DNA from 4 places in the Clostridium sp. LXY-7 genome. Region 2 is predicted to be linked to each of the others. Evidence: predicted binding sites of a transcription regulator. Region 2 holds the regulator's gene; each other region holds the start of a gene.
The links. The regulator Rex, encoded in region 2, represses fermentation and respiration genes when NADH is low (regulators of the CRP and FNR family bind a similar motif). The targets are predictions, from matches to a motif close to ATTGTTAANNNNTTAACAAT.
Positions count from the first base shown of each region.

Region 1: ACI48Q_RS09260 ((2Fe-2S) ferredoxin domain-containing protein) is a predicted target of Rex. The motif match lies at 2,508-2,527, and genes of this name have one in related genera.
Region 3: adhE (bifunctional acetaldehyde-CoA/alcohol dehydrogenase) is a predicted target of Rex. The motif match lies at 4,040-4,059, and genes of this name have one in related genera.
Region 4: ACI48Q_RS09505 (acetyl-CoA C-acetyltransferase) is a predicted target of Rex. The motif match lies at 2,170-2,189, and genes of this name have one in related genera.

Region 1 covers NZ_JBLLJL010000002.1:449,399-457,550, reverse strand. Annotated here, with positions in the region: gene ACI48Q_RS09275 (FAD-dependent oxidoreductase) at 1-214, opposite strand, end outside; gene ACI48Q_RS09270 (hypothetical protein) at 381-1,220, opposite strand; gene ACI48Q_RS09265 (LysR family transcriptional regulator) at 1,506-2,459, opposite strand; gene ACI48Q_RS09260 ((2Fe-2S) ferredoxin domain-containing protein) at 2,585-2,830, shown strand; gene ACI48Q_RS09255 ([Fe-Fe] hydrogenase large subunit C-terminal domain-containing protein) at 2,834-4,522, shown strand; gene ACI48Q_RS09250 (SpoIIE family protein phosphatase) at 4,522-5,694, shown strand; gene ACI48Q_RS09245 (4Fe-4S dicluster domain-containing protein) at 5,706-7,127, shown strand; gene ACI48Q_RS09240 (hypothetical protein) at 7,629-7,856, opposite strand; gene ACI48Q_RS09235 (GNAT family N-acetyltransferase) at 7,996-8,152, shown strand, end outside.
Region 2 covers NZ_JBLLJL010000004.1:280,636-288,787, reverse strand. Annotated here, with positions in the region: gene ACI48Q_RS14565 (3-hydroxybutyryl-CoA dehydrogenase) at 90-938, opposite strand; gene ACI48Q_RS14560 (electron transfer flavoprotein subunit alpha/FixB family protein) at 1,107-2,117, opposite strand; gene ACI48Q_RS14555 (electron transfer flavoprotein subunit beta) at 2,143-2,928, opposite strand; gene ACI48Q_RS14550 (acyl-CoA dehydrogenase) at 2,942-4,081, opposite strand; gene ACI48Q_RS14545 (short-chain-enoyl-CoA hydratase) at 4,108-4,887, opposite strand; gene ACI48Q_RS14540 (redox-sensing transcriptional repressor Rex) at 5,107-5,745, opposite strand; gene abc-f (ribosomal protection-like ABC-F family protein) at 6,066-7,979, shown strand; gene kamE (lysine 5,6-aminomutase subunit beta) at 8,113-8,152, opposite strand, start outside.
Region 3 covers NZ_JBLLJL010000004.1:103,867-112,018, forward strand. Annotated here, with positions in the region: gene ACI48Q_RS13665 (glycosyltransferase family 4 protein) at 1-168, opposite strand, end outside; gene ACI48Q_RS13670 (CotS family spore coat protein) at 259-1,269, shown strand; gene adhE (bifunctional acetaldehyde-CoA/alcohol dehydrogenase) at 1,394-4,018, opposite strand; gene yabG (sporulation peptidase YabG) at 4,394-5,299, shown strand; gene ACI48Q_RS13685 (APC family permease) at 5,769-7,142, shown strand; T-box leader at 7,343-7,587, shown strand; gene ACI48Q_RS13690 (amino acid ABC transporter permease) at 7,702-8,152, shown strand, end outside.
Region 4 covers NZ_JBLLJL010000002.1:502,066-510,217, reverse strand. Annotated here, with positions in the region: gene ACI48Q_RS09510 (epoxyqueuosine reductase) at 1-928, opposite strand, end outside; gene ACI48Q_RS09505 (acetyl-CoA C-acetyltransferase) at 962-2,140, opposite strand; gene ACI48Q_RS09500 (LysR family transcriptional regulator) at 2,387-3,277, shown strand; gene ACI48Q_RS09495 (CatA-like O-acetyltransferase) at 3,727-4,362, shown strand; gene ACI48Q_RS09490 (zinc dependent phospholipase C family protein) at 4,585-5,283, opposite strand; gene ACI48Q_RS09485 (hypothetical protein) at 5,640-5,858, opposite strand; gene ACI48Q_RS09480 (hypothetical protein) at 5,923-6,093, opposite strand; gene ACI48Q_RS09475 (CD3324 family protein) at 6,095-6,391, opposite strand; gene ACI48Q_RS09470 (GNAT family N-acetyltransferase) at 6,426-7,361, opposite strand; gene murD (UDP-N-acetylmuramoyl-L-alanine--D-glutamate ligase) at 7,604-8,152, opposite strand, start outside.

The sequences.
Region 1 (8,152 bases), on a different contig from region 2:
ATGTTTCTTCTACAGATTTACCACAACGAGCTGCAACTTCTTCTGCGCTTTGCGGTTTACGAAATTCAAGACAAAGGGCTACCTCTGCCATTTCTTCTGTAACAACAGCCTCTAGAACTTTATACTCCGGATGGTTCTCTGTAATTTCTGATTTTGAACCACGTTTTGTCTTACTAATCTTGTTGGCAAGCTCCAGTACTTTTTCTTTTGCCATATTTGTTCTTTAGTGAGAGAAGGTATTAGTCAAACTCTCACTAAATCTATCCCCCTTATATTCTATATTTTTTATTATTTTATATAAATAAATATTAGTTCACAGGTTATAGGAAGACTTGTCCTTACTTTTATAATTACTAACTATATATAATTTGGAATAATACCTATACTGCTTTAATTTTACCTCTGATGAAGCTTTGTTCAGCCTTTCCTGTATGCAGTTGCCATATATACCAGAAAACATAAGGAATTATTAGTATAGCGTTAACTATTCCCCATACATATAACACATCTGCATTCATCCATGTCGATGCATCCATTACAGCTGGAAATAAGTTAGGGAAACAAGCTCTAATTAGCACATGAGCTGATAATGTATAAATACGAGCAGCTATATAAAGTTCAGGTTTTCTTTTAATAATTGGATACACTTCTGCCGCCATTAATATGCATATAGAGCTTGCAAAGTATTTACCAGTTTCACCATATACAAAGCATAAATTCCAAGTTGTATATAGAAAATTCCAAGCTACAGTAGTATAAGCTATAAACATACTCTTATCTTCATCACTTAATTTGAAGAATTTCCTTCCATTTGGGAATGGAATAGTAACACATAATAATAAGCCACAAAGTGCATTAGCATAGTTTCCTAAAGCAACATCTTTTAGTGTAGCTTCAGCAATATTTAAGAATAATACCAAATATACAAACCAAACTATCCAATCCTTCCTCATGAAGTCCCAAAATTTACCTTGATATTGTTCTTGATCAGCTAATCGGAAGAATCCACCTATTGCAAGTGGAAATATAGCACTAAATGTTTTTGCCCAACGAAACCAGCCATTTACACCTCCCATAAGCCAAATTGGAAAAGTACATAATGAAGCAACCCAAAAGACAGCTGAAAACTTATAGTGGTTCTTCATGAATTCAATCATGAATAGCAGAAAAATAAAATAAATTGACATTGAAAGTACATAATGCCAAACAGGAATATTCATACTATAAGTCCCTCCTCTCAAATTATTATTAATAAATCTTCCTAATATTAACATAATACTATATAATGTTAACATAAATAACCAATATCTAATCGGTTTCTTATCAAAATTTTCTATTTATTCTAAATATATATAATTAATCCTTATATATACAATTATCTTAAATCTACTTAAACTAAAGCGAGAATTTTATGATGAGTTTATAAATAAAATATAAAAAACCCACGGCAAAACTATCGTGGGTTTTCATGGTGGAGGCGAAGCCCCCCAGAAGAATCTCTCTCTTTATTTTTTCGTAAACTTCTTCACCTTATCAATAAACAGCTTTTCATGTGGTGTGAGGACATGATTCTGTTTATAAATTATAATGTCCTTATTCACAAGAGAACCAGCAGAGGATTTTCTCAAAATCATATTCTGATGGTCTAAAACATCCTGTGGAATTGGAGATACCCACATAAAGGAGCCCTTCACCCTTTGTAATAAGTCAAATTGACTTCCTCTCTCATATACATAAATCCGTTTCGAAGGTAACTTGGCCTTAAAATCCTTTTTAATTTCACTAGGAGAAAGAGAAGGTACTTGAAAATCCCCATGTACAATTTCTGTATAGTCGCATAAATCATAATAAGGTATATCTTCATGGTGAGCAAGGGGATGGTCTTTTGACATAAGCAAGCATAAGTCAAATTCCCAAAGTGGTTCATATTCTAAATCTGAATACTTTAAAAAGGATAGAAAGTAGCTTTCATACAGCTTTTGATAACGAATAATTCCTAAATTGGAATCTCCGTTATTCACATCATTTATTGCTCCCATGGAATTTGTTTCCTTAAAAAATATGTTTATTTCTCTTTCCTCTTTAAAGGAGTTAAGAAATTCTGAAAATGCAACAGAAATATAGGTTGCTCTAGGAACAGATATATTAAATTCTATGACATCAGATTCACAAGGCTTATATAAAGATTCTAACTCATTAATTTGAGATAAAATCGCCTTTGTATAGGATAAAAACTCATCACCTTTTCTAGTTGGTTCAACCCCTTTAACAGTGCGCTTAAAAATAGTTATTCCAATCTCTTTTTCAAGTTCCTTAATAGCTCTGCTTAAATTAGGTTGTCCCATAAATAAATTCTGAGCAGCCTTAGTGATGGAATTAGTCTTTTCAACTTCTACAATATATTTTAAGTGTAATAAATTCATAGCTATCATCCATTCATTATTAAACATATTTGACATATAAATTATACATTACCCCCTCCTAGAGTTCAATGTTACAATGAGAATAATGTGAATATTTTATCAATTCTCACAGATGATTTCTAGTTAAAATTATTAATGAACATTTTAAAGGAGGCTGTAAAATGGATGTTTCAGTATGCATAGGCAGCAGTTGTCATGTTAGAGGATCTTATGAAATAATGAATAGCTTAAAGGCAATGATAACTGAAAAAGACTTAGATAGTCAGGTTCAGGTTAAGGTTGCCTTTTGTCTTGGCTATTGTAAAGCAGGAGTAACCATAAAAGTGGACGAGCAGCTTGTAACTGGAGTAACAAAGGAAAATTTAACAGAGGTTTTTAATAAATATGTTTTAAAGAAGGTTGATTAACATATGAGTATTTTAAAATTAAAAAAGGCCAACTGTAAAAATTGTTATAAATGTGTAAGGAATTGTCCTGTTAAATCCATCGAAGTTAAGGACCATCAGGCACAAATCCTAGAAAGAGACTGTATACTTTGTGGAAATTGTATTTTAACCTGCCCTCAAGATGCTAAAGAAGTTAGAAACGACTTAGAAATTGTTAAAAATTTAGTTAGAGGAGATAAAGATATTATTGCTAGTGTTGCTCCTTCTTTTATTGCAAATTATAATGTTTCAACCTTTGAAGCATTTAAGGATATATTAAAAAGACTAGGTTTTTCAGATGCCTATGAGACAGCACAAGGTGCATTTTTAGTAAAGAGTGAGTATGAAAAACTCATAGCTAAAAACACCGGAACAACAATAATTTCTTCTTGTTGTCCCACAGTAGTTAAATTAATTCAAAAGCATCATCCTAATACTCTTAGAAATTTAGCTCCTGTTTTATCCCCTATGCAAGCTCATGGGAAGTTGATTAAATCAGAGAATCCCAATGCTCAGGTGGTGTTTATCGGCCCTTGCATTTCTAAAAAAGATGAGGTCGAAAACTATCCTGGACTAATAGATATGGCTTTGACCTTTGATGAGCTCAATCAGTGGCTTGAAGAAGAACAGATTAACGTAACTAATATGAAGGATACACCTTCTGCAAAATACTTATCTAGATTCTTTCCTGTGGCTGGTGGAATAATTAGAACCATGAATATAGATACAGATTATAAATACATTCCTATAGACGGCCTAGATAATTGCATTGATGCACTGACTGAAATAGAGGAAGGGAAATTTGAGAATTGCTTCATCGAAATGAGTGCCTGCAATGGTAGTTGTGTTAATGGTCCTACAAAAGGTAAAAATAAATTAAACCTTATAAATGCACAAATAAAGGTGGAAGAACTTGCTCTTAATAGGGAAACTTCCTGTGATTATGATTTAAACACAGATATGAATCTCTATAAGGAAATTAAGAGTGAAGAGATTGTTTACCTTCCTCCTAGCAAAAGTGATATTGCAGCTATACTTAAAAAAATGGGTAGAAATAGTCTCAGTGATGAACTTAATTGTGGTACCTGTGGATATCATACCTGTAGAGAAAAAGCCGTTGCAGTATATTTTGGCAAGGCCGAAATAACCATGTGCCTTCCTTATATGAGGAGTAAAGCAGAATCCTTCTCTGACAAAATTATAAGTGCAACTCCAAATGCAATTTTAGCTGTAGATATGGATTTAAAGATTCAACAAATTAATAGAGCTGCCTGTAATATCTTTGGAATTTCTAGAAGTGAAGATATTATCGGTGTACCTGTGTCAAGAATTATGGACGAGTTTGACTTTGTCAATGTAATTTCTAAAGAGGAAGGTAGGATAAGCAAGAAGATTTATTTAGCAGAATATGAAAAATACATAGAAGAGCTGCTAGTATATGATAAAAACAGCCATGTAGTAATTTGCATAATGAAGGATATAACCAAGAAACAGTTAAAGAGAGAAAAACTTCTAGCTTCAAGAAATAACGCAAAGAATATTGCTGATAAAATATTGGAAAAGCAAATAGGTATTGTTCACGAAATCGCTTCCCTACTTGGTGAAACCACAGCTGAAACACAAGTAGCCTTAAATGAATTGAAAAACACTATGTTTGAGGAGGATGAAGACTAGTGAAAAACATATTTATGGAGTGTGGATTTGTAAGCCTCAATAAGCATGGTGAAAAAATTTGTGGAGATTATTATACCATGGTAAAGAAAGAGGATACCACCACAATTGTACTTTCTGATGGACTTGGTAGCGGAATTAAGGCAAATATCTTGGCCACACTAACTTCGAAAATTTTAAGTACCATGATGGCTGGAAATATGTCTATTGAAGATAGCGTGTATACTGTAGCAAAGACCTTACCTGTATGTAAGGTTAGAAATCTTGCCTATTCAACCTTTACAATATTTCAATTTTATCACTATGACAATAATGCTTATTTAGCTCAGTTTGATAACCCTACTGCAATTTTAGTGAGAGAGGGCAAAAATTATTCCTATTCATCCACCTGTAAGATTATTGGGGAGAAGGAAATCTATGAAAGCAACATAAAACTCCAAGTTGGAGATATGATTATTTTACTTACAGATGGCATTACTAGTGCTGGTCTTGGACGAGTTACTATAAATGGTTGGCAGCGTGATGAAATTATTAAATATATAGAACTATGGTATACCCCTAGTATGTCACCTCAGAGAATGGCCTCCACCATTGCCGATGCCTGCATGGATTTATCTCTTGGTACTCCTCAGGATGACTCAACGGTTGCAGTATTTAAGATAAGGAAAAGACAGGTAGTAAACCTTATTATAGGCCCTCCTGAGAAAAAAGAAGAGGATAATATAATACTAAAACTGTTTTTTTCTAAGGTAGGTAAAAAGATAGTATGTGGTGGGAGTACCTCAAAAATGGTTAGTAACTATTTAAATAAACCTATAAAAATAGTTACCAATTCTCAGGATGAAGAAATACCTGCCATTGCCCACATAGAGGGTGTGGATTTAGTTACTGAAGGAGTTATTACCCTTGGTAAAGTAGTAGAACTAGGTAGAAAGTACTTAGAGGATAGTAAAATTTCCCTTGATTTAGAAAATAAAACTGATGGTGCTTCCCTACTTGCAAAGTTGCTTTTTGAGGAAGCTACAGATGTAAATTTCTTTATTGGTAAAGCAATTAATCCTGGTCATGAAATAGATGGTATGAAGATTAACTCATCAATTAAGATGGAATTTATAAGAGAATTAAAAAGTCTTTTAATGAAAATGGATAAAAAAGTTAAAATAAGCTTATGTTAGGAGGTAGAATCATGAGATTATTTGATACTAATGTTCAAGCCCTTAAATATGAGGTGTTAAAAGAAGTTGCAAAGCTTGCTTTTGAAGATAATTTAGAGGGTGGAATGCTAGATATACCTAAAAAAATTGTACCAGGTCCAGAAGCTACTATGCGTTGCTGTATTTATAAAGAGCGTGCTATTTTAAATGAACGTGTAAAACTTGCTATGGGTGGAAATAAAAATAATCCCAATGTAATTGAAGTTTTAGATATTGCTTGTGATGAGTGCCCTGTCACTGAATTTTCTGTTGGTCCTGCTTGCAGAGGCTGTATTGCTCATAGATGTGAAAATGCTTGTCCAAGAGGTGCTATTTCCTTTGTTTCTCATAAAGCAGTTATAGATCATAAAAAATGTATTAGCTGTGGGAAATGTTTAAACGCTTGTCAATATAGTGCAATTATAAAAAATGTTCGCCCCTGTGAAAATGCCTGCAAGGCCCATGCTATTTCTATGGATGAACATAAAAAAGCTCATATTGATGAGTCCAAATGTATTGCCTGTGGTGCCTGTGTATATCAATGCCCTTTTGGTGCTGTTATGGATAAATCCTATATATTAGATGCCATAAAACTTCTACGTGAGAGCAATGGCGATAATAAAATTTATGCCATTATTGCCCCTTCTATTACAGGACAATTTAAAAATGCTAAGATAGGTCAAGTAGTTTCAGGACTTAAACAGCTAGGGTTTTACAATGTTGTAGAGACAGCCCTTGGTGCGGACATGGTAGCCCACAAGGAAGCTAAGGAACTGGTAGAAAAGAAATTCTTAACTAGTTCTTGTTGCCCTGCCTTTGTAGCCTACATTGAGAAAAATTTTCCTAATTTAAAGGAGCATATTTCTCATAATCTATCCCCTATGGCTGAAATAGCAAAGTATATTAAAAGAATTCACCCTGATAGTAAGGTAATATTTATTGGACCTTGCACTGCAAAGAAAGCTGAAGTTAAAAAAGATATAGTTAAACAATATGTGGATGTGGTTCTAACCTTTGAAGAGCTTCAAGCACTATTTGATAGTAGAAATATTAATCTTTCAAATCTACCAAATGATGTGCTAGATAATGCCTCTTACTTTGGAAGAATTTTTGCAAGAAGCGGTGGCTTGTCAGATGCAGTAGTAGAGGCCTTAAAAGAACAAGGAGTAACAGATTTTAAAGTCTCCCCTATTCCTTGTAGTGGTATTGAAGAATGTAGAAGTGCACTTTTAAAAGCTAGTAAAGGTGTATTAAAAGAAAACTTTATTGAAGGCATGGCCTGCAACGATGGTTGCATAGGAGGTGCTGCCTGCTTAACCCACAATCCGAAAGATAGAAGGTTAGTTGATGACTATGGCAGAGAGGCTATGGAAAAAACAATACAGGATGCAATTGAAATTTTGAACTTTGTATAGTTTTTATTATATATAAGTTCCAATTAAGTTTATACATTATACAAATAGTTATATCATAAAAATTAAATTAAATAGAACTTCATATTATTACTGTTCAACCGTTTCGAAACCTTGATTTACTAAGGCTCTATTCAAGCAAAAAGCTAAAAGACAACAACTCGCTTCACTCGAACAAGTTGTCTTTCTTAACGCTTTTTACTTTCATACAGCCCAAGTAAATCTAAGATTTCTGCAAATGGTATTCACAGCAATAATATGAAGTTCAATTCAAATAAACTGTAAAAGAAAAATCTATTTGTATTATGTAGTTTCATTATTAAAACTTATATAGTAGCTCTAATCTAGTATAAAGCTTAAGTTAGTTCCTAGAAGTGAGCAGTTAAAAGAGGTCTAAGCTTTATTTACGCCCCTATGACTAAGGTCATAAACATAGGACTGTTTTGGAGGTATCTCGTGATGAAAGATACTTTTAAAACAGTCCATTTAATTATACCCTTCTAACTAAATGTCATGAAATAGGCTATCTATCAAGTGTTTTGTAATGGAAAATACTTGATAGATAGCTATTATTATGGATAAAATTATGAAGCCAGCATTTATTATATAGTCAACCCATCTCTCAATCTCTTTTTGATTAAATATCTTTAAGCAATGAAAACATCCACACTTCTTGTCATTTTCCTCTCCTATATAATCTAAATCTCCATAAATTACTATAGTGTTAAGCAATTTGACTTTGCTGCTTATGTTATATACAATTAAATCATTGAAAAATATTGTATTTAAGAGGAGCGATGACTACATAGCGATGAACGATTGCTATATTATGTAATTGACTAATTATTTATATTAGATAAGGAGAAAAATGATGAGGATTAGATTAATGACAATAAATGATTATGAAAAAGTATATAAATTATGGTCTAATACAAATGGTATGGGAATGAGAAGTTTAGACGATTCAGAACAGGGAATATCTAAATTTTTGTTAAGAAATCCCACATCAAATTTTATTGCTTTAGTTA
Region 2 (8,152 bases):
GCCTATTTGCATTATGTAGTTCCATTATTACAATCTATATATAAATAAATAAAAGGAGATTATGTTTACATAATCTCCTTTTATTTATTCTATTTATTATAATCAAAGAATCCTTTTTTGGTTTTTCTTCCTAATAATCCTGCTCTAACATATTTCCTCAATAAGTTATGAGCTCTATACTTAGAATCTCCTGTTTCCTTATATAATACATCCATTATAGCTAAGCAAACATCTAGTCCAATTAAATCTCCAAGAGCTAATGGTCCCATTGGATGATTTGCTCCTAGCATCATAGCTTTGTCTATATCTTCTGCACTAGCTATTCCTTCTGCAAATATACAAACAGCTTCATTAATCATCGGTACTAGTATTCTGTTTACTACGAAACCTGGAGCTTCTTCAACAAGTACTGGCTCTTTACTAATACTCTCAACTAAAGCTTTCATTGAAGCATATGTTTCTTCTGAATTAGCCATTCCTTTTATTATTTCAACTAGCTTCATTACTGGAGCCGGATTAAAGAAATGTAGTCCTATAACTTTGTCCGGTCTTTTTGTAGCTGTACCAATTTCGGTTATTGATAGTGAAGATGTATTAGTTGCAAGAATTGCCTCTGGTTTACAAATTTCATCTAACTCTGCAAATATTTTTTTCTTTATTTCCATATTTTCTACAGCTGCTTCAATTACTAAATCTACATCATTTAATAAATTCATATCTGTAGTTCCACTTATTCTTGTTAATGTGTTTTCTACTTCTTCGCTAGACATTTTTCCTTTAGCTGCTAACTTTTCTAAATTCTTTTGAATTCCTGCTATTCCTTTTTGAACAAATTCATCCTTTATATCTCTTATAATTACTTCATAACCCTTTACAGCAAATGCTTGGGCTATACCAGCTCCCATAGTTCCTGCTCCGAGAATACAAATTTTTTCCATATTAAAACACCCCTTAATTTGATAAACTAAGTAGGTTACTGTTATAATAGCCTACTATTATATTCTATCACAAAACCCTTAATATAAGAAGGTTACCCGAAAGAAATTAAGTTATAATGCAGAAAAAACTACGAATAATCGTAGTTTTTCTGTACTATATAAAGCTAATTAAGCTTGTTTAACTTTTCTAATTTCCTCAGCTAATGCTGGAAGTATTTTAGAATAGTCTCCAACTAATGCTACATCAGCAGCCTTCATTATTGGAGCATCTGCATCTTTATTTATAGCTATGATAAAATTAGACTCTTGCATTCCAGCTAAGTGTTGGATTGCTCCAGAAATACCACATGCTATATATACTGTAGGTCTTACAGTTTTTCCTGTTTGTCCTACTTGTACTGCCTTCTCTACCCAACCGTTATCTACAGCTGCTCTTGATCCTGCTACTGTTCCTCCGATTGCATCTGCTACATCTTTAAGTAGTTCAAAATTTTCTTTGCTTCCTATTCCTCTTCCACCTGATACGATGAAATCAGCTTCAGTTATATCTACCATTTCTTTTGTAGATTTAACTACTTCTATAACTTCTGTTCTGATGTCTTCTTTTGATAATTTAACATCAAATTTCTCAACTTTAGCAGTTCTTCCTGCATTCTTTTCAAGCTTTTCAAAAACTCCTGGTCTTACTGTAGCCATTTGTGGTCTATGATCTCCACAAACGATTGTAGCCATTAAGTTTCCTCCAAATGCTGGTCTTGTCATTAATAAGTTGTTGTTTTCTGCATCTACTGCTAATGATGTACAATCAGCTGTTAATCCAGTTTCTAGTCTTCCTGCTACTCTTGGTCCTAAATCTCTTCCAATGTAGCTTGCTCCTATAAATACTACTTCTGGTTTCTGTGCATTAATAACATCAGTTATAACTTTTGCATATCCATCAGTTGTATAATGACTTAATAATTCGTGATCGCATACTAATACTCTATCTGCACCAAATGCAACTAATTCTTTAGTCATTTCTTCTATGTTTGTATGTCCAAGAAGTAACGCAGTAAGCTCTACTCCTATTGTATCTGCTATTTCTCTACCTTTTCCTAGTAGTTCTAATGCAACCTTTTGTAATTCTCCATCTCTTTGCTCTGCAAAGACCCAAACACCTTTGTAATCTGCTATATTCATGGTTATTCCCTCCTAATTTTAAATCCTAGATGAAGTGTTTTTCTTTTAATTTAGCTACAGCAACTTTTGCTGCTTCTTTTGGTTCTAAAGTTAAGATTTCTCCTTGACCTTTAGCTTCTTTAGTCATTGATTTCTTAACCTTTGTTGGTGAACCTTTTAATCCTAATTTAGCTACATCAACATTGATGTCAGCAACACTCCATACTTTGATTTCTTTTTCTTTAGCCATTGAGAATATGTTTTTAACGTTCATGTATCTTGGAACGTTTAAAGTTTCGATAGCTGTTAAAAGAACTGGAGTTTTAACTTTTAAGTTCTCATATCCATCTTCCCATGCTCTTCTTACTTTTAATTCACCTTCTGCTAATTTAGAAACTTCTTCAACATAAGTGATTTGTGGAATATTTAAGTGCTCAGCAATTTCTGGTCCAACTTGTGCTGTATCTCCATCAATAGCTTGTCTTCCTGCAAATATTACATCATAATCTAAGTTTTTAATAGCAGCTGCTAATGCGTGAGATGTAGCTAATGTATCAGCTCCTGCAAAAGCTCTATCTGTAACTAGGATAGCTTCGTCAGCTCCCATAGCTAAACCTTCCTCTAGTGCTACTTTAGCTTGTGGAGGTCCCATTGTTATAAGAGTAACATGAGCACCGTATTTATCTTTCATTGCTAATGCTTCTTCTAAAGCATTTTTGTCATCTGGATTTATTATTGAAGGAACACCATCTCTTATAAGAGTTCCTGTTTTTGGATCTATTTTAACTTCATTTGTATCTGGTACTTGTTTTACACAAACAACTATTTTCATCTTCAACTACCTCCTATTTTAAAACGTTAGCTGCGATAACCATTCTTTGAACTTCAGAAGTTCCTTCATAGATTTCAGTTATCTTAGCGTCTCTCATCATTCTTTCTACTGGATATTCTTTTGTATATCCGTATCCACCAAATATTTGAACTGCTTTTGTAGTTACTTCCATAGCTACTTCTGAAGCAAATAATTTAGCTCTTGCAGCGTCTAATGAATATGGAAGACCTTTGTCTTTTCTGTCTGCTGCTTTATAAACTAAGTTTCTAGCTGCTTCAACTTTAACATCCATATCAGCTACCATCCATTGTAATCCTTGGAATGCTGATAATGGTTTTCCGAATTGTTTTCTTTCTTTCATGTAAGCAACAGCTTCATCTAGAGCTCCTTGAGCAAGTCCTAGAGCTTGAGCTGCTATTCCAATTCTTCCTCCATCTAGAGTTTGCATAGCTATTGAAAATCCTTTTCCTTCTTTTCCAAGCATGTTCTCTTTTGGTACTATACAATTTTCAAATACTAATTCAGTTGTTGAAGATGCTCTTATTCCTAATTTTTCTTCAACTTTTCCTATTGAGAATCCTGGGAAGTCTTTCTCAACTATGAAAGCTGTTATTCCTCTTGTTCCTTTTGATTTATCAGTCATAGCAAATACTACAAATGTATCAGCTACTCCTCCATTTGTTATGAATATTTTTGAACCATTTAATACATAATGGTCTCCTTCTAAAACAGCTGTTGTTTGTTGTCCAGAAGCATCTGTTCCAGCATTTGGCTCAGTTAATCCAAAAGCACCTAATTTCTCACCTTTAGCAAGTGGAGTTAAATATTTTTCTTTTTGCTCTTGTGTTCCAAACATATATATTGGAGCTGCACATAATGATGTATGAGCAGAAACTATAACACCTGTAGTTCCACAAACCTTAGAAAGTTCTTCTACTGTCATAGCATAAGATACGTTGTTTCCACCTGCTCCACCAAACTCTGTTGGGAATGGTATTCCCATCATGTTATATCTAGCCATTTTTTTAACATTTTCCACTGGGAATTCTTCTGTTTCATCTATTTCAGCTGCTATAGGTTTTACTTCATTTATAGCAAATTCTCTTACAAGTTGTCTTACAAATTCTTGTTCTTTACTTAACGAAAAGTTCATTTTCCATACCTCCAATTATTAACGGATTATCTATTATTAAAATGCTTGTCTCTTTTTTCTAAGAAAGCAGTCATACCTTCTTTTTGGTCTTCCGTAGAGAAACAAAGTCCGAAAACTTCTGCCTCATACATAACACCACTATCTATGTCCATCTGCATACCTTTATTAATAGCTGATTTACACATCCTTACAGCAATAGGTGCATTTTTAGCTATTTTAGTAGCCATGTCCATAGCTTCTTGCAAAAGATTTTCTGGTTCCACAACCTTATTTACTAGTCCAATTCTTAATGCTTCTTCTGCATTTATCATTTCACAAGTATATATTAGTTGTTTTGCCATTCCTTCTCCTACTAATCTTGCTAATCTTTGAGTTCCTCCAAAGCCTGGTGTTATACCTAATCCAGCTTCCGGTTGGGCAAATTTAGCTTTAGATGATGCTATTCTTATGTCACATGCCATAGAAAGCTCGCATCCTCCTCCAAGAGCAAAACCATTTACTGCTGCTATTACAGGCTTTTCCAACATTTCTAATTTTCTAAAAACTTTATTTCCAAGTGTTCCAAATTCTCTTCCTTGAAGTGAATTTAACTTTTGCATTTCTGAAATATCAGCTCCAGCAACAAAAGCTTTTCCTTCACCTGTTAATAAAACTACATATACATCTTCATCTTTTGAAACTTCATCAATTACACTATTAAGTTCTTTCAGTGTATCTGAATTTAAAGCATTTAAAGCTTTTGGTCTGTTTATTTTGATAACTGCTATGTTGTCATTTTTTTCAAGAATAATGTTGTTATAACTCATTTTTAATTCCCCCATGAACGTACTTAGTATCGTTTATTATTTTGTTAATTTAATAACAAAATAATAGTGATTGAATCCAAGGACCTCAATCACTATTATACTGCTATTATATATACTTTTCAACTTGATTTGAGAAATTCCTATATATTTTTTAAATTTTCATAAGATTAAACCATTATTTTTAAATTTTATTAATTTTATTTTTAAAAATATATCATTTTATTCCATTTCTCGTTCGTTTAATAAATAACTTAGTGTCATCAAGCTTTCACTTAAATGTACATTTTCAACAATGATATCTTCTGGAACCTTCAAATCTATTGGAGCAAAGTTCCATATAGCTTTAACTTCATTTTTTATTACTATATCACACACACTTTGTGCTCTATTTTTAGGAACACATATTATTGCAATATGTACTTTATTTTCTCTTAAAAAACCTTCTAATTCATCTATATCCTGCACTTCTACATCTCGTATTTTCAGACCTATTAATTTTACATTAATATCAAAAATACCTTTTAAATTAAATGCCATTTTCGTAAACTTTGTATAATTAGCTATTGCCTGACCTATGTTACCAGCACCTATAATTACAGTATTATATTCTTTATTTAAACCTAATATTAAGGATATCTGATAGAGCAATTCCTTTACATTATACCCATATCCCTGTTGTCCAAAATCTCCAAAACAATTTAAATCTTGTCTTATCTGCGAAGCAGTAAATCCAATTTTCTCGCTTAATTCTTTTGAAGATATTCTATCTACATCATTTTTTTCTAACTCTCTTAAATATCTATAATACTTCGGAAGTCTTTTAATTACTGCCATTGATATATTCTTTTTTCTATCCACCATCTTCACTCCTTACTTAAGTTTTTAAAATTTTTTATATCTTATACTAAGTATACTTTTAGCCTAATATTTCAAATTAATTCTTCTATACTCATAACTTTTATTTATTTATTTCTTATTATTATATAATACATCAACTATATTATACTATAAAAATTTGTACGTATTCTATATTTTTTTATAAAATTCAACATAAACATTGATATTTTAAAAAAATTTCCATATAATTTCTATTTATATAACAGTATTGGTTAATATTTAACAAACAATTTAAAACTATAGATATTCATGTTAAAATATCTATAGGGACGGTGAATAATATGATAGTTTTAAGTTGCAAGAATATAACTAAATCTTATGGAATAGATGTGATATTAAAAGATGTAACCTTTAATGTTAATGATGGAGAAAAAATTGGATTAATTGGAGCAAATGGCGCTGGTAAATCAACGCTTTTTAAAATATTAACCTCTCAATTAGAATATGATTCTGGAGAGCTTTTTATTGATAAATCTAAAAACCTTGGTTATTTATCTCAAAGCTTATCATTAGAATCTAATAATACTATATATGATGAATTACTATCTATTTTTAAAACCTTAGTAGACATGGAATTAAAGCTTCATGATTTAGAACTAAAAATGAATGAACCTTATGATGCCTCTAAAGAAGATTATCATAATAAAATAATTAGAGATTATACAACCTTAACTGAACTTTATGATAATAGGGGTGGATATACTTACAAAGCAGAAATTAGTAGAGTATTAAGAGGTCTTGGCTTTACTGAAAATGATTTTGACAAATCAATAAATATACTTAGTGGCGGCCAAAAAACTAGAGTTGCTCTCTGTAAGTTACTTCTTACAAAACCAGATATACTGCTCCTAGATGAACCCACAAACCATTTAGATTTAGATGCTATAGAATGGCTTGAAGGATATTTAAAAGAGAATAAAGGTACTATCATAATAGTATCTCATGACAGATTCTTTTTAGATGCTGTCACTGATAAAACTTTAGAGTTAGTAGGTGGTAAAGTAGATATATATAATGGTAATTACACAGCCTTTGTAGACTTAAAAAAGAAAAATCAAGAGATATTGATGAAAGCTTATGATCTTCAACAAGTTGAGATTAAACGTCAAGAGGAAATAATAGCTAGATATAAATCATTTAATAGAGAAAAGAGTGTAAGAGCCGCTGAAAGTCGTCAAAAATCACTTGATAAGATAGATAGGATTGAAGCCCCTATAACAATTGAAAAAGCATCTAAAATTAAATTTGAAACTCAAATTAAAAGTGGTAATGATGTTTTACATATAGAAAATTTAAGTAAAAGTTTTGGTGAAAAACTACTATTTAGAGATGTCTTTATGGATATTAAGCGTGAAGAAAAAATAGCACTTATTGGAGAAAATGGTCGCGGAAAAACCACTTTATTTAGAATAATAATGGATAAGATAGAAAATGATTTAGGCATTAAAGTTCTTGGTAAAAATGTATTTGTCGGATATTATGATCAAGAACAATCTAATCTCAATAATGATAAAACTATTATAGACGAAGTTTGGGATGATTTTCCCCATATGACTACTACTGAAATTCGTACTTCGTTAGCTGCTTTTTTATTTACAGGAGAAGATGTTTTTAAAAATATATCCACCCTTAGTGGCGGTGAAAAGTGTAGAATTAATCTTCTAAAATTAATGCTCTCTAAGTCAAATTTTTTATTACTTGATGAACCTACTAATCATTTAGACATTATATCTCGTGAAGCCTTAGAAAATGCTATTTTAAACTACGATGGAACTATACTTTTAATATCCCATGATAGATATTTTCTAAATAAAATTATAAATAAGATATTTGAATTAAATGAAGATGGAATAAAAGAATATTTAGGAAACTATTCTTATTATGTGGAAAAAAAGAATAATCCAAATAGATTCGAAGAGTTTGAAGAATATAATGGATTAACTAAAACGCAAATAAAATTGGATAAGAAAAAGAAAAAGGAAGTTGAAAAAGCTGAACGTGAAAAAAAGGCTTATATTAAATCTCTAGAAGATAAAATTGCCTTGCTAGAAGAAAATCTTGAAAATCTTCAGGGACAGCTTTGTCTAGAAGAAATCTATTCGAATCCTGAAAAAAGCGTAGAAGTAAATAATCAGATTCATGATACGGAGAAAAAATTACAGGATCTTTATGAACAATGGGAAGAGCTAGTTTAAATGAAACATTCGGTACTTTCTCTATAATACATAAAAAGCATGGTGATATTTCACCATGCTTTTCTCTATTTAAAACCCCATCATGTAAAAAACCTATTTTTTCTTATTCAATCCTTATTAGCTTAGTGTCCAGTTAAGCTAATTTTCTAGCTACTATCTCAGTTACTGAGAAT
Region 3 (8,152 bases), 180 kb from region 2:
GATAAAGTTGGGATTAAAGTGGATATCTAAGTTCTCGTCTGATGTAAAAAGAGTGTAATTATTATTGGTATCTATGGCATTTAAACCTTTGATTAATTCATGAGTATATGTACCAATACCAGTACCTCTATACCATTTAGCAGCTCTTATATCTATTCCCACATGCATCTCAATTGCTCCTTTAAAAATTTATTATATACTAATGTATATTCTAAAAGTACATATAAATACATATAAATTATAGAGGGGGTGGTAACTATGATGAGAGAGTTTGAGATTGAACGTCAGTTTAATATTAAAATCGAGAGCATTAAACCAAATAAGGGAGTATATCAATTAAAAACTAACTCTGGAACTAGATGTTTGAAAAAAATAAGTTATGGAACTCAGAAACTATTTTTTGTTTATGGAGCTAAAGAGCACCTTTATGAGAAAGGGTTCTGCAATATTGATAGATATTATCTTAATACGGAAGGTAAACCTTATGCCTTAGTTAATGAAGATATCTATACTTTATCTGAATGGATTGATGGTAGAGAGTGTGATTTTTATAATGATGAAGATTTAGTTAAGGCAAGTCAATGTCTTGCAAATTTACACATTGCTTCAAAGGGATTTGAACCATCAGAGAATAGTAAATTGAAATCAGACTTAGGAAGATGGCCTCATTTAATGGAAAAGAGAATTAAATCCTTTGATAAAATGAAGGAAATGGTGAGGAAGAAGAAAAATCATAAAAGTGAATTTGACATTATTTATTTAAAATCCATGGATTATTATAAAGAACTTGGAAAAAAGGCATTAGAAACTCTTAATAGATCAAATTACTATGATTTATGTATAATAGCTGAGGAAGAAAAAAGTTTTTGTCATCATGATTTTACTTATCATAATATAATAATCAGTGAACAGGGGCAGGTTAATGTTATAGACTTTGACTATTGTAAGCGTGAAGTTAGGATTTATGATTTATCTAATTTTATGATAAAAGTTTTAAAGCGTAGACAATGGGATATTGACATAGCAAAATTGATTATAGATAGCTATAATGATATAGATCCATTAAGAGAAGATGAATATATGGTGCTCTATGGATTTTTAATGTTTCCTCAACGATATTGGAGGATATGTAATAGGTATTATTATAATGAAGTTAACTGGATACAAACGACCTTTAACAATAAAATGGAGGAGCTAATTGGGGAGAGAGAAAGCTTCGAAAGCTTTATGGCTAAGTTTAAAGAGCTATATAATTTACAGGCAACATAAATTCAGTAAAGCATAGGTTATGAATCTATATTCATAACCTATGTTTTTGTAAAAAAATGTAATGACCTCTGGGATAATTCCATTATGTGGAATCGCCCCAGGAGTCATTACATTTTTTTACATATTAATAAGCTAATTTAATTAAGTCAACTATTTCTTCTACTAAGGGTAGTCTTGGATTGGCTGTAGTACATTGATCCTCAAAGGCCTCGTCAGCTAGAGTATATATAATGGAGTTTAAATGTTCTTCTTTTACTCCACATTCTTTCAGTGATAGTGGCACGTTAATTTCAGTCATGAGATTTCTTATTGCTTCAACTAATTTATCTATTGCTTCTTCAGGAGTGGAATAGGTTAAACCTAAGTGTTTAGCTATTTCACAGAATTTTTCAGGAGCTTTATAGTAGTCATATTTTGGGAAAGCTACAAGTTTACTTGGATTAGAGCCGTTATATTTAATAACATGAGGGAGCATTATGGCATTAGCTCTTCCATGTGGAATGTGAAACTCTGATCCTAGCTTATGAGCGATACTATGATTTACGCCTAAGAAAGCATTTGTAAATGCCATACCAGCAATACAAGAAGCATTATGCATTTTTTCTCTTGCTAGTGCATTAGATCCATCTTTATAGGCTAAAGGCAAGTATTTAAATACTAATTCAATTGCTTTTAATGCTAGTCCATCGGTATAATCAGAAGCCATAACTGATACATAAGCCTCTATAGCATGAGTTAGTACATCCATTCCAGTATCTGCAGTAACAGATGGAGGAACAGTCATAACTAGTTCTGGATCTATAATAGCTATATCTGGAGTTAGCTCATAATCAGCCAGTGGATATTTTATATTATTAGTTTTGTCAGTAATAACAGCAAAGGCAGTTACCTCAGAACCAGTTCCAGAAGTGGTTGGTATAGCTACTAATTTAGCCTTTTTACCAAGTTTAGGAAATTTAAAAGCTCTTTTTCTAATATCCATAAATCTTAATTTTAGACCGTCAAACTCTACATCAGGGTTTTCATAGAAAAGCCACATTCCTTTAGCAGCATCCATAGCAGAACCGCCACCCAAGGCGATTACAACATCAGGTTCAAAGCTAACCATCTGAGCTGTTCCTTTCATTATGGTTTCAGTGGATGGATCAGGCTCCACATCTAAAAATACATTAATATCAAAATTAGCTTTCTTTAAATGGTGCATAACCTTAGATACATAACCTAGTTTGTCCATAAATTTATCCGTAACAATAAAGGCTTTTTTACCTTGAAGTTTTTCTAAATATTGAAGGCTACCTGGCTCAAAATAGATTCTTTCTGGTACTCTAAACCATTGCATATTAACTCTCCTCTTGGCTACTCTTTTAATGTTTATAAGATTTTGCGCACTAACGTTTTGAGTAGTAGAATTTCTGCCCATAGTTCCACAACCTAATGTTAAAGACGGAATATTTACATTATATATATCTCCAATAGCACCTTGGGAAGATGGAGAATTTACTATAATTCTTCCAACTTTAATCCTCTTAGAAAATTCTTCAATGACCTTATTGTCGGTGGTATGAAGTACAGCTGAATGTCCAAGCCCACCAAATGCAACCATTTCTTCACAACGCTTAATTCCAGATTCAGTGCTATCCGCAATGAACAATGAAAGTATAGGACTGAGTTTTTCTCTAGATAGTGGATAATCTGCGCCAATTCCTTCAAGTTCACATATTAGTATTCTAGTACCCTTGGGCACATTAATTCCTGCCATAGTAGCAATTTTTTCAGCACTTTGGCCCACTATTTCAGGATTCATAGCTTGGCGTTTTTCATCTATAGCCATAGCTTGTAGCTTGATAGTTTCCTCTGGATTTAGGAAGTAGCATCTATGATTTTTTAATAGGTTAATAGCTTCGTCACTGATTTCACTATCTATTATAACTGCTTGTTCTGAAGCGCATATAGTTCCATTATCAAAGGATTTTGATAATACTAAATCATTAATTGCTCTTTTCAAATTAGCAGTTTTTTCAATGTAACAAGGAACGTTACCAGCACCAACTCCCAATGCAGGTTTCCCAGTAGAGTAAGCGGATTTTACCATTCCAGCTCCACCAGTAGCTAAAATTAAATCTACACCACTATGGAACATGAGTTTTTGAGAAGAATCTATAGAAGGATTCTCAATCCATTGAATACAATATTTTGGAGCCCCAGCTTCTATAGCGGCATCTCTTAAAATTTTTGCAGTCTCTATACTGCATTTTTGAGCTCTTGGATGAAAGCTAAATATTATTGGATTTTTAGTTTTCATGGCAATTATGGTTTTAAAAATTGCGGTAGATGTTGGATTTGTGGTAGGGGTTATGCCTGCTATTACGCCAATAGGTTCAGCTACCTCTAAATAATCCTCTTCATCATTGTCATTTATTATTCCTACAGTTTTTAAATGTTTTATACTGTTATATACATATTCGGAAGCAAAAATATTTTTGGTAATTTTATCTTCGTATACTCCCATTTGAGTTTCTTCAACAGCCATTTTAGCTAGTTCACGATGCTTTGCTAAGGCTGCTATAGTTATTTTTTTAACAATATTGTCTATAGTTAATTGGGTTAATGGCTTAAAATTATCAAAAGCTTCTCTAGCATTAGCAACAAGTATGTCAATTTCATCTCTATTTAACATAGTGTCTTCCTTGGTTGATGATAATGGCTCTGTAACAATAGTATTATCTACTGTGATAGTTTTTGTTTTCATTTAAATATGCCCCCTTAATTAATTGTTAATAATTTAACTACATCACATCTATATTATATTTAGGGAAAGATAAAAAAGCAATAGATAATAGTGAAAATATTTCAACTATTGAAAATATTTTATTTGAAAGTTAGTAAGAACTATATACTATTATCTTTACTCTGAGTTATCTATGGAAATTATTAGAAGAAAAAACTTAAGAAATAAATATTATTATCCTTACTTTGTATAAGTTAAGCTAGATATTTATGCATTGTAATAGAATCTATAACCTAACTTAAGCTACTCCGAAAAATTGATTTAATGATTATATGATTTAACAATTTAATGAAATCGACATAGTATGTAGTAGTAGCTATTTTAGGAGAGGATATTGTGAGAATAGGGGATAGAGTTGTAAGAAGATCCCATGAAAAGGACATTATTTTTAAAATCATAGATATTATTGAAGAAGAAGGTACTAAAAAATATATTTTAAAAGGATTAAACATAAGAATTGAAGCTGATTGTGATGAGGATGATCTAGAAATTGTAGGTGGAGAGGGTGTAGGAGAAAAGGATAAGGTATTTAATAAAAAAGTTAATACATGCATAAAAAAAGTTCTTTTGTCGAGATCAGGAAATAAATTTAGAGGAGAACATGCAAGAATATCAGATATAACTGTAAATAGAAAAGAAAAAAATATTCCCACTGTAGCGCAAAAGGAAATGTTTTTTGGAAGACCAGGGAAAATTCTTCATATAGACGGAGACCCTCAATATTTAGAAATATGTTTAAAAACATATAAACAGCTTTTAATTGAAGCAGTTGGAAAGGTAGTAGCTGAACATGAACAGCCTAAGGTGATACTTGATTTAGTTAAAGAAATCAATCCAGATATAGTAGTTATAACTGGTCATGATGGGATGGGCAAAGATGTTAGGGATTATATAAGCTTAGAGAGCTATAGAAATTCAAAATACTTTGTAGAAAGTGTATCTATACTTAGAAAATATAATTCTAATTATGATGACTTGGTAATATTTGCAGGAGCGTGTCAGTCAAATTATGAGGCTATATTGGATGCTGGCGCTAATTTTGCAAGCTCCCCCAATAGAGTTTTAATTCATTGCCTAGATCCAGTATTGCTATGTGAGAGAATAGCCTATACTAGTGTATCGAATATGGTGGGTATTGAAGATGCTATTGAAAACACAATTACAGGTATAAAAGGGGTAGGAGGATTACAGACAAGAGGAAAGTATAGAGAAGGATGTCCTAAGTCTCAGTATATTAGATAATAATATTATGATTATTCCACAAAAGCTAAAATGCATGTGAATTATGAAATTTCTTCTTCATGACTTGTATAGGAGTTTGAAACAGTAAATTAGATTAAGAAATTCTAATAGTTTCTTTACTTCTTATGCAAGTCATTACAGAGAAATTTCATAATTCTAGTATAGAAATACTTTTGTGGTCTAATCATATTATATATAAGTTGCAATTAAGCTTATATATTATACAAATAGGTTCTATTCAATAACTCATGTTTGCAATAAAGCATCAATATTATGATAGTGGGTAAAGATATGAGCATATATTAGAGATTCATAACCTTTTGAAACTTTAACACTTTAAAGTGTTGACAACTTATAGGAACTATAATATAATCACCATAAATTTAAAATTTATGGTGTTTTCTTATGTTCATTAATAATTTATCATTAATGAGGACCTTAACGCAATGACAAAAGGAGTAATTTAATTATGGAAAATAATTTACAAAAGAGATATGGGCTTCCTACTGCTATTGCAATGGTAGTGGGAATAGTTATCGGTAGTGGTGTATTTTTTAAGGCTGAAAAAATTCTTATTTCTACTGGGGGAAATCTCATTATCGGTATACTAGCCTGGATAATCGGGGGATTAATAATGGTATCCTGTGCTTATTCCTTCTCATTACTTGCAGCTAAGTATGAGAAATCAAATGGTATAGTAGACTATGCCGAAGCTGCTTTTGGAAAAACATATGGATATATTGTTGGATGGTTCATGGCTATAATTTATTATCCAACCATGACAGCTGTACTAGCTTGGTTATCTGCAAGATACACTTGTGTTTTGCTTAACTTTAAAGATCCTGTAACTGGTACTGAAGTATATGTTATTGCTGCTTTATATATGATTATAATTTATGCAATTAATGTCTTATCTCCGGTCTTAGCAGGAAAACTTCAAGTATCTACAACGGTTATAAAACTAATTCCACTATGTCTTGTAGTCATAGTTGGAGTTATAATGGGCCTTACTTCGGGACAAACTATAGAGAATTTTACTGCAGTAACAGTAGAGGTAACTGACAATCCAATATTTACATCGGTGGTTGCAGCTGCATTTGCATACGAAGGGTGGATTATAGCCACAAGTATAAATGCAGAGCTTAAAAATGCAAAGAGAAATCTACCTTTAGCTCTTTTAATTGGCACGATTACTATAGTTATTGTTTATGTTCTATATTTTATAGGTCTTGCAGGTGCCATGCCAACATCTGAATTCATGGGTGGCGGTGAAGGTGCAGTTAAGTTAGCCTTTAGTAAATTATTAGGTAATTTGGGGGGGAGCACATTATTTATATTCATTGTGATTTCTTGTCTTGGTACCTTAAATGGTCTAATACTTGGTTGTACCCGAGGAATTTATGCACTAGCTGTGAGAGATATGGGACCTAAACCTGAGATGTTTAAACAAGTTGATAGGGTAACAAATATGCCAACAAATTCATCTGTGATTGGATTACTTTTAACCTCAATGTGGTTAACTATTTGGTATGGAAATTTTGCAGGTTGGTGGACAACCTTCCTTGATATATCAGAGCTCCCAACAGTAACTATGTATGCACTATATATTCCAATATTCATTTGGACTATGAGAGCTATGAAGAACCTTAGTGGGTTCAAAAAAGTAATGCTTTCGATTTCTATAATTGGGTCAATATTTATGATTGTAGCTGCTTGCTATTCCCATAAATTTGCTGTGGTTATTTATCTTATAGTATTCTTTATTATAATGGCTGTAGGACTTTACCTTAAAGATTCAAAAGTTAAAGTTGCTAACAATGAAAATAATATAGAAGGTATATAATAATCTTTAATAACAATTATAAATAGAAAAGTACAGTAAACATACAGAGAAGGCGTGAATACTGTAATTTTGTAATCCTTAGGAGTCATTAAAGATAAATTGCTGTAATGAAAAAAATTTGTCAGAAAAAATATTATATTGACAAATCATAAAAAGATGTTATTCTGTTAATATATTAGAAATTAACAGAATAACAAAATAACAATACAGTGAAAAAGGAAAGTAATTATATTGTAGGTAAGTACAGAGAGGAAGAGTAGGTGAGAACTTCCGTTGCTGGTATAATGAAGTGCCCTTTGGAGTAGAAGAGCCGAAATGTTACAAAGTAGGATCTTAACGGTTCGCCGTTTATAGCGATCAGGTATCAAGATGTACCTTAAGATGTGAGTGGGATATTTATATCCAATTTAGAGTGGAACCGCGGAGTAATAGCTTCGTCTCTTAGTAATATAAGAGACGGGCTTTTTTTTATATTTAAATATAGAGTTATTAAAATTTTTAGCTAAAAATTAATATATAAAATTTATTAAACAAGAGAAAGGGAAAGGAAAATAAACCAATGAATATAGATTTAGGATTTATTTTTGAAAATATACCACTATATGGTGAGGCTATGTTGGTGACTTTAAATTTAGCCATTTGGGGAATTCTATTATCTTTGGTAATAGGACTTATTTGCAGCATAATCCTATATTATAAAGTTAATGTGTTAAAACAAATTGTGTACTGTTATGTTGAGTTATCAAGAAACACACCATTATTAATACAATTATTTTTCATATATTACGGCTTGACTAAATTAGGAATCACAATAAGTGGATATACGTGTGGAGTCATAGGATTAGCTTTTTTAGGCGGAAGCTATATGGAGGAGGCCTTTAGAGCAGGCTTTGAAGCAGTGCCAGATTCACAGCTAGAAGCTGCTAAAAGTTTAGGTCTTAGTAAGATAAAAACTATAAGATATATAGTTTTACCTCAAGCATTTTCAATATCAATACAGTCAATTGGAG
Region 4 (8,152 bases), on a different contig from region 2:
AGTCATTTACCATTGCGTTAATAGCATTAACTTTCCATTTCCAAACATCAGCTTTTTCTATATACCAAAACTTAGACTGCATTACTTCTTCTAAAAAAGAATAATCCATTTTAAGAATTTTTTCTAAGGATATATGTTTACTTAATTCTTGCAGATTAGGAAACTCTTCTGTTTCCTTCCAACGGTTTTTATTCATAGGGCAAACATCTTGACAGACATCACATCCATAAACCCAATTCCCTATTTGTTCTCTGTATTTTTCGTTAGGCATATCCCTACCCATAAACGTAGTTATACAAGATACACACGCAACAGGGTTCATTGTATATGGCTTAGATAAGGAAGCTGAAGGGCAAGCTTTTATGCATAGATTACACCCTTCAGCGCAAACTTTTACTTTTGGTACTTCTATAGCTTCAAGTTCTTTATCAATGAGCCATGCTTCTAAAGACAGCCATGAGCCATTTTCAGTGTAAAAAAAGTTATTCTTTCGAACTATTCCAAGGCCAGCTTTCAATGCCGCCCAGCGTAATGCTGTAGAACCAAATTTACGCTCATTTTCTGCTCTAAGTCCCAAATCTTGCATATATTTTTCAAATTTTAAGCTATCTTGAAAATCTCTAGAGTTTTCATCTTTTCTTATATCAACTAAATAATATTTTGCAATCATACCTTTCAAATGCTTTGGAATATGATATTTTCCATATCTTCTTACGCATATGACAATTGATTTTGCCCAAGGATGGGTATCTTCTAAATGTGTAAAACGATAAAGATTTTGGTAAAAACCTTTGGCTTCTGGAATGATATCAATCCTTTCATTGAGTTTTTCCTCATATCCATTCATCTGGGAGATCTTAATAATTCCACACTTTTCATATCCCATTTCCAGTGCTGCACTTTTTATTTTCTCTGCCAATAAAGTCATTTTCCACACTTCTTTCTAAATTGATGATTATAATTAATCTCTTTCAACTATTAAAGCAGTTCCTTGTCCTCCACCAATGCATAGAGTAGCAAGTCCCTTCTTCGCATCCCTTTTCTCCATAGCATGTAGCAATGTTACCAAAATACGTGCACCAGATGCACCTATAGGATGTCCAAGTGCTATAGCTCCACCATTAACATTAACTTTACTCATATCTAAATTTAAATCTTTAGTTATGGCTATACTTTGAGATGCATAGGCTTCATTTGCTTCAATTAAATCTAAATCTTCACCTTTTAAGTTAATTTTATCTAAAGCAGCTTTTGTTGCGTAAAATGCACCATATCCCATTATTGCTGGATCTAATCCAGCTGATCCATAGGAACTAATTTTAGCAAGTGGTTTTATTCCTAGAGCTTTAGCTTTATCTGCACTCATTATTACTAATGCTGCTGCTCCATCATTTAGTCCTGATGCATTTCCTGCTGTCACTGTACCATTTTCTTTAAAAATAGGCTTAAGTTTTTTTAATGCTTCTATAGTATTACCAAACCTAGGGAATTCATCTTGGTCAAATATTATTTCACCTTTTTTTGTTTTAATTACTACAGGAACTATTTCATCTTTAAATTCTCCGTTCTTAATAGCTATTTCGGCTTTTTGTTGTGATAGAAGTGAAAATTCATCTTGTTCTTCTCTTGTTATATTCCACTTTTCTGCTACATTTTCTGCTGTTACTCCCATATGATAGTCATTGAAAGCGTCCCATAAACCATCTTTTATCACTTCATCAACTAGTTCACCATGTCCCATTCTTTGTCCCCATCTTGCATTATTAAGTAAAAATGGTGCGCTAGACATGTTTTCCATACCACCTACTACAATAGCATCAGCATCGCCAGCTTTTATAATTTGAGCTGCCAAACTTACAGATCTTAATCCTGATCCACAAACTTTATTAATTGTAAATGCAGGTATTTCTAAAGGTAATCCTGCTTTCACAGCAGCTTGTCTTGCTGGATTTTGGCCTAAACCTGCTTGAAGTACATTACCAAAAATAACTTCGTTGATTTCATTAGGGTTTATATTTGCTCTTTTAACAGCCTCTTTTATTACTGTTGTGCCTAATTCAACTGCTGGTACATCTTTTAAAGTTTTACCATATGCTCCTATTGCAGTTCTTACTGCGCTTACTATTACTACATCTCTCATTTTTTATTCCTCCTATAATCTAATACATCCTTGTCATTTTTTTAGCAAATCCTATTATGCAAATTCATTTATTTTTATTGATATATTGATATAAGATTATGCTCAAAACTTACTTAATCAATTTTATAGCTGCCTATGAATTTATACTATCAAGGAACTATATATTTGTAAAATTGATATATTCGAATTGACAATTCGATTTTATCAATATATTATTAACTTAATATAAAGATTGAGGTGAAATAAATGGATATTAGACACTTTAAAACCTTTAAAAGTATTATTGAAGAAGGTAACTTTTCAAATGCTGCAATGAAATTGGGGTATACACAATCCACTGTTACCTCACAAATTCAGCAGTTAGAGCAGGAACTCTCAATCAAGTTATTTCAAAAAATTGGTCGCAATATGGTATTAACGACCTTGGGAAAAGAATTGATACCTTATGCAAATGAATTACTTAATATAGTGAAAAAAATTGAGAGTATTGGTAAATATGACGAAAATATTACAGGAGAATTAAAAATTGCAGTTGCAGAATCATTGATGTCTTATAAATTACAAACTGTATTGAGCTTGTTCAAAGAAAAAGCTCCTAATGTAAAACTTTCTATAATTTCTCTCAATTGCTATACTATAAAAAATATCTTATCGAATGGTGAAGTAGACCTTGGTTTAATGTATGATGTAGGAAGTCAAAATGATAATTTAACTACTGTTAAGCTTTCTGATTTCAATTTAGCTTTAATTTGTTCGCCATTATTCAAACAAGAAAATTTAGATTTTTGTAAGCCAAATCAAAAAATAAATACAAGCCTTATCATTAATGAAGTTGAATCCATTTATCGGAAAATAATTGAAAGTTATTTTTTTGATAAGAATATATTCTTAAATAATACAATTGAACTCGGGAGCATAGAAGCGATAAAAAAATGTGTTGCAAGTAATTTGGGAATTTCGTTCTTACCTCGATTTACAGTAGAAGAAGAACTTGAAAATGGTAAGTTAAAAGAACTTAACGTTGGCTGTTCTGATACTAACGTTACAGCAATATATGCTTATCATAAAAACAAATGGGTTAGCCCTACAATGTCGTTGTTTATTGAATTAGTAAGAGAAAACTTTAATATTAGCTAAATGTTTTTTACATCATCATAATTATTTTTCCTATTGTATGTTCTAATAGATAATATTTTTTGAAATTTTCTTTATATTATCATCATTATTATAGCAAAAATAATAAACTAGAAACTTCTTGGTTCACTGTAATGTATCGCACTCTTATACCAAGATAATTGATTCTAAGGTAAGAAAACCAAAATTCATATAGTTATTACAATATATTGAAATTGGTGCTATACTTAAAAATACGGATTGTATATTATAATTAAATATAAATATTGTTTATATAATAAGGGGAGAGCTATATGAGAACAATTGTAGCTATTGGTGGTGATTTACGCTTGGCTGAAACTCTGGAAATTGATAAATATGAATTAAACACTTTCAATTTTTCACCAGTATCTGAAATTCTATAAACTTATGTATAATTATAATTTATTATTTTTATGGAGAGTGATATATTAATGAAATTTATAGATATAGAAAGCTGGAAGAGAAAAAACCACTATAATTTTTTTAAGGAATTTGATTACCCTCATTTTAATATTTGTAGTAACGTGGACATTACAAAATTTTATAGTTATATTAAAGAAAATGAAATCTCTTTTTTTATATCGTTTTTGTATGTTGCTACAAAAGCAGCAAATGATATAAAAGAATTTAGATATAGGATCAGAGACGATAAGGTCATTGAACATGAAGCTATAAATCCTGCTTTTACTATCATGGGTGAAGATGAAGTATTTAGCTTTTGTAGCTCAAAATTCATAAATGAATTTAATGATTTTAAAATTAGTACATCTAAAGAAATCGAGAAAACAAAAAATAATATAATTATAGAAGATGAACCTGGATGTGATGACCTTTTATATATGACCAGTATTCCTTGGGTTTCATTTACTGGTGTAACTCACCCAATTCAGATGAATCCTGTTGACAGCGTTCCTAGAATAGCATGGGGTAAATATTTTGAGGAAAATGAAAAGATTAAGCTGCCACTATCTGTTCAAGTTCATCATGCCTTGGTTGATGGCTTACATGTTGGACAATATTTTAATGCAATTCAAGAGATTTTAGATAATCCTTCAAAATATTTATAGAATATATTTGCAAAGGTACTCTTTATTAAGGATAGTTTTAGAAATACTATCAATAGTTAAAAAGATGATTCCTATATTGAATCATCTTTTTAACTATTGATATATTTAACTTTTAGTACAAGTTCTATTTTACGTACATCTCCATAATATCGTTGATTTTCCAACCCCATTAGTTCTATGAATAAGTGCCAATTTCTTTATACAATATCTTCTATTGCAAATTTAAAATATTCTTGGGAACAGTACACCATCAGACAATCTACTTATAATATTCTGAGCTGTTTCCTCAATATATGTTAATATTTTTTCATATGGAATATAGATAGGTTCTGAAGCTTTATGTTCCTGATTAAAATTTTTTTCTATTACCCAATTTATACCTAGGATTAATTCCTTATCCGTAATGTATCCATTGACGCAATGAGGTTCCACATTTTTCAATAAATTGCATATATCTTCCATTTCACTATTATCTTTTACAAGCCTAAAATCATGACTATCTAAATCATATAAGATCTTATCTCGAAATAATATATCAGTTGGCTCTATGCCCAAAGTTTTCATTTTTGTTACAAAGTTCGGTCTAACTGTAATAAGAAACATTTCATCTGAAAGCAAATGCACTACATATCCTCTATATAAGTCGATTATATTGTTCTCTTTAGATATATTATTATTTATAAAACTAGCGACCCTATTATGAAACATTGTAAGATTCTCTGTCTTATTAAAATCTACATCTGCAATGTTATCTCTCATGTGTGAGTGTTTTTTATCTGCTCTTACAACGCCTTCCCTCACACGAATTAAATCTGGTGCTATTGAGCCTGCATAAAACAATCCTTTATTTGTAATTATTCCATCGGGTAATTCATTTATTATTCTATTGGCAATTACCAAATGTGTTATAATACCCGCCATATTATCTCCCCGTTCGAATTTTTTAAACTAGTACTAAATGTTGTTGAACACGTTGATTTTCCACTTGCACTACTTCACCTAATACCGTAATTGTTATTAACTTCATTTTAATATGTAATATTAAGTATATTTTAACATATAAATACATAAATTAGCAGTAAAAACAAGAATCTTCTATCAATATAGTAAGATTCTTATTTTACAAATTTATCAAAAAATTCACTTGCTTATGATATGGTTCACCATATCTATTTTATCTGCGATTTTTACTATTGTATATGTTTAGTTGATTTTACAACACCAATAGGTCTATGAATAAGTATTAAATTATTTATACAATGTCTTCTATTCCAAATTTAAAATATTCTTGGGAACACTACACCATCAGATAATCTACTTATAATATTCTGAGCTGTTTCCTCAATATATGTTAATATTTTTTCATATGGAATATAGATAGGTTCTGGAACTTCATGTTCCTGATTAAAATTTTTTTCTATTACCCAATTTATACCTAGGATTAATTCCTTATCCGTAATGTAGCCATCGACACAATGAGGTTCCACATTTTTCAATAAATTGCATATATCTTTTATTTCAGTATTATCTTTTATAAGTCTAAAATCATGACTATCTAAATCATAAATTCACTTTTTTATGCTTACAGCGCTTGCATACTGTTAGTTTTTTATCGTTATCTAGTAAAATATCATATAATAGTTTAATTCTTTTCGTTTTACAGACAGGACATGTTCCCCTACCTCTAGCAGGTAAATGAATTAATCCCTTTCCTCTATGATTCTTAGACATTTCAATCCCCCTCTATAGAATTATTTACATCCTTTAAGTTTTTATAGACAATCTTTCTTATGGACTCACTGCTCAAACAAAATAGTTCAGACAACTCATCCATAGTTAAACCATCTTTATACTTTTTTAAAATTTCATTATTTCTGAAAGTAATCTCCTCCCTTGAACCACTTTTTTTACCCCAATTTCTTCTCACATTATCCAATTGAGGTATATATACTCTCTCACCTTGAACATAGGTTTGAATTTCCCTTAAAAGTTCAGGAGGAAAAATATCTTTTGCATTTTTATAGTTCAATAAATAGACCTCCTTCAATACTCAAGCATAGGTATCATCTCTCAAGAATCATATCAGTCCAAAATTCAAAAGGAATAAAGCCATTTTTTTCACAAGCATTAACTGCATCATGACAATCCCTGTTTAAATAAATGTAAATGTTCTCTTCCGAGCAGACCTTGGACAACTGGTCTATTGTTTTGCTTAGAATGTAATCTCCAACACTACTCCCATTATATTCAGGACTAACTGTGAAATTATCAATCCATATTTTCCCTGAATCCTTTGAAACGATGATACCCGCAACAACCCTACCATTTTCTGTTGTTATAAACTTTGAATTATTAATTGTGAAATCTTGTTTAAGCATTTCCAGGAATTCCTCATAAGTACAATTCGTGAAGTAACGATAATTTCTAGTAGATTCATATTTATAGTAAAAATCAATTATATTATTTAAGAGTTTTTCAGAATAGTTTATTTCCGACAAACCTTTTCCCAGTTCATCTGCTTGAGGTACTGGTGTATTTCCATCCTTTTTCATATACATCCGATATTTAGGTTCAAACCCATTTCTAATAATTGTGGGGATTAGATAATGTGAAAGGGTGGGAAAGTATTCAATTTCACCATACTCAAGGGATTGAATGATAAACTTTTTCGAGGTATCTTCAGCTAAAAACCATTCTTTAATATTGGGAATTGATTTTTCGATAATTTCAAATCTCTTCTCCCAACTTGATGGTAGTATCAATGTAGCACGTAATGTGTCATCTCCCTCACTTAAATGATAGAAATGGTAGAGACAATATTCATCCCCAATATAATCAATTAAATAAATTCCTTTTTCACTATAAATCTTATATCTGTCAAAATCATGCAATGGCATTTTTACAAATGGCAACATCGGAATGAAACTCGTTTTTGCATATTCAATTTTATCTGCGAATTCACTTATTGTATCTGAAGTTATTCTTTTAATATTTTTCATGACACTCACCTCCGAAATATTTAACAGGTAAATCCTGTATCTTCATTATTGCATATATAGAATGTGAAATACAGGTAAAAAACAATTGCACCAATTTTATACCTGCCTATATAGATATGGAGTGTTTTGAGTAAAATAGACATAGTTAATTTGGGGTTATGTAATAGTATGATTTAATTATAAAAAAATATAGGCTTACTCTTCCTGAGGTAAGCCTTCATACTTTACTATAATCGATCATTTTAAGAACATTCAGACTCTAGTTTGTTTACATACTCCTTAAACAAATTCCCACGCACCTCAAAATCCTTAAATTGATCCCATGCAGCGCATGCAGGACTTAAAAGAACAACATATCCTTCACTAGATGAATTGTATGCTATTTCAGTAGCCTCTTCTAAAGTATCAATAACTTTACAAGGAATGCCACATTTCTTAGCAAAATTCTCTATCCTCATTTTTGATTCACCATATGCTACAATTAGTTTTACATTTAATAAGTAGTCCTTTAACTCATCAAAGCTGTGTCCTCTATCTAATCCGCCCAGCAATAATACTGTTGATTTTGTAAATGAAGATAAAGCAACTTGAGTCGATTTTATATTAGTGGATTTAGAGTCATTATAAAAATCTATATTATTTATAGTTTTAACATATTCCATTCTATGCTCTACACCACCAAAAGCTTTTAAAACACTAATAATAACATCAGTATCTATGCCTAATTCTTTAACAACTGCAATAGCTGCCATAGCATTTTCATAATTATGCTTTCCTTTAATTTTTACTTC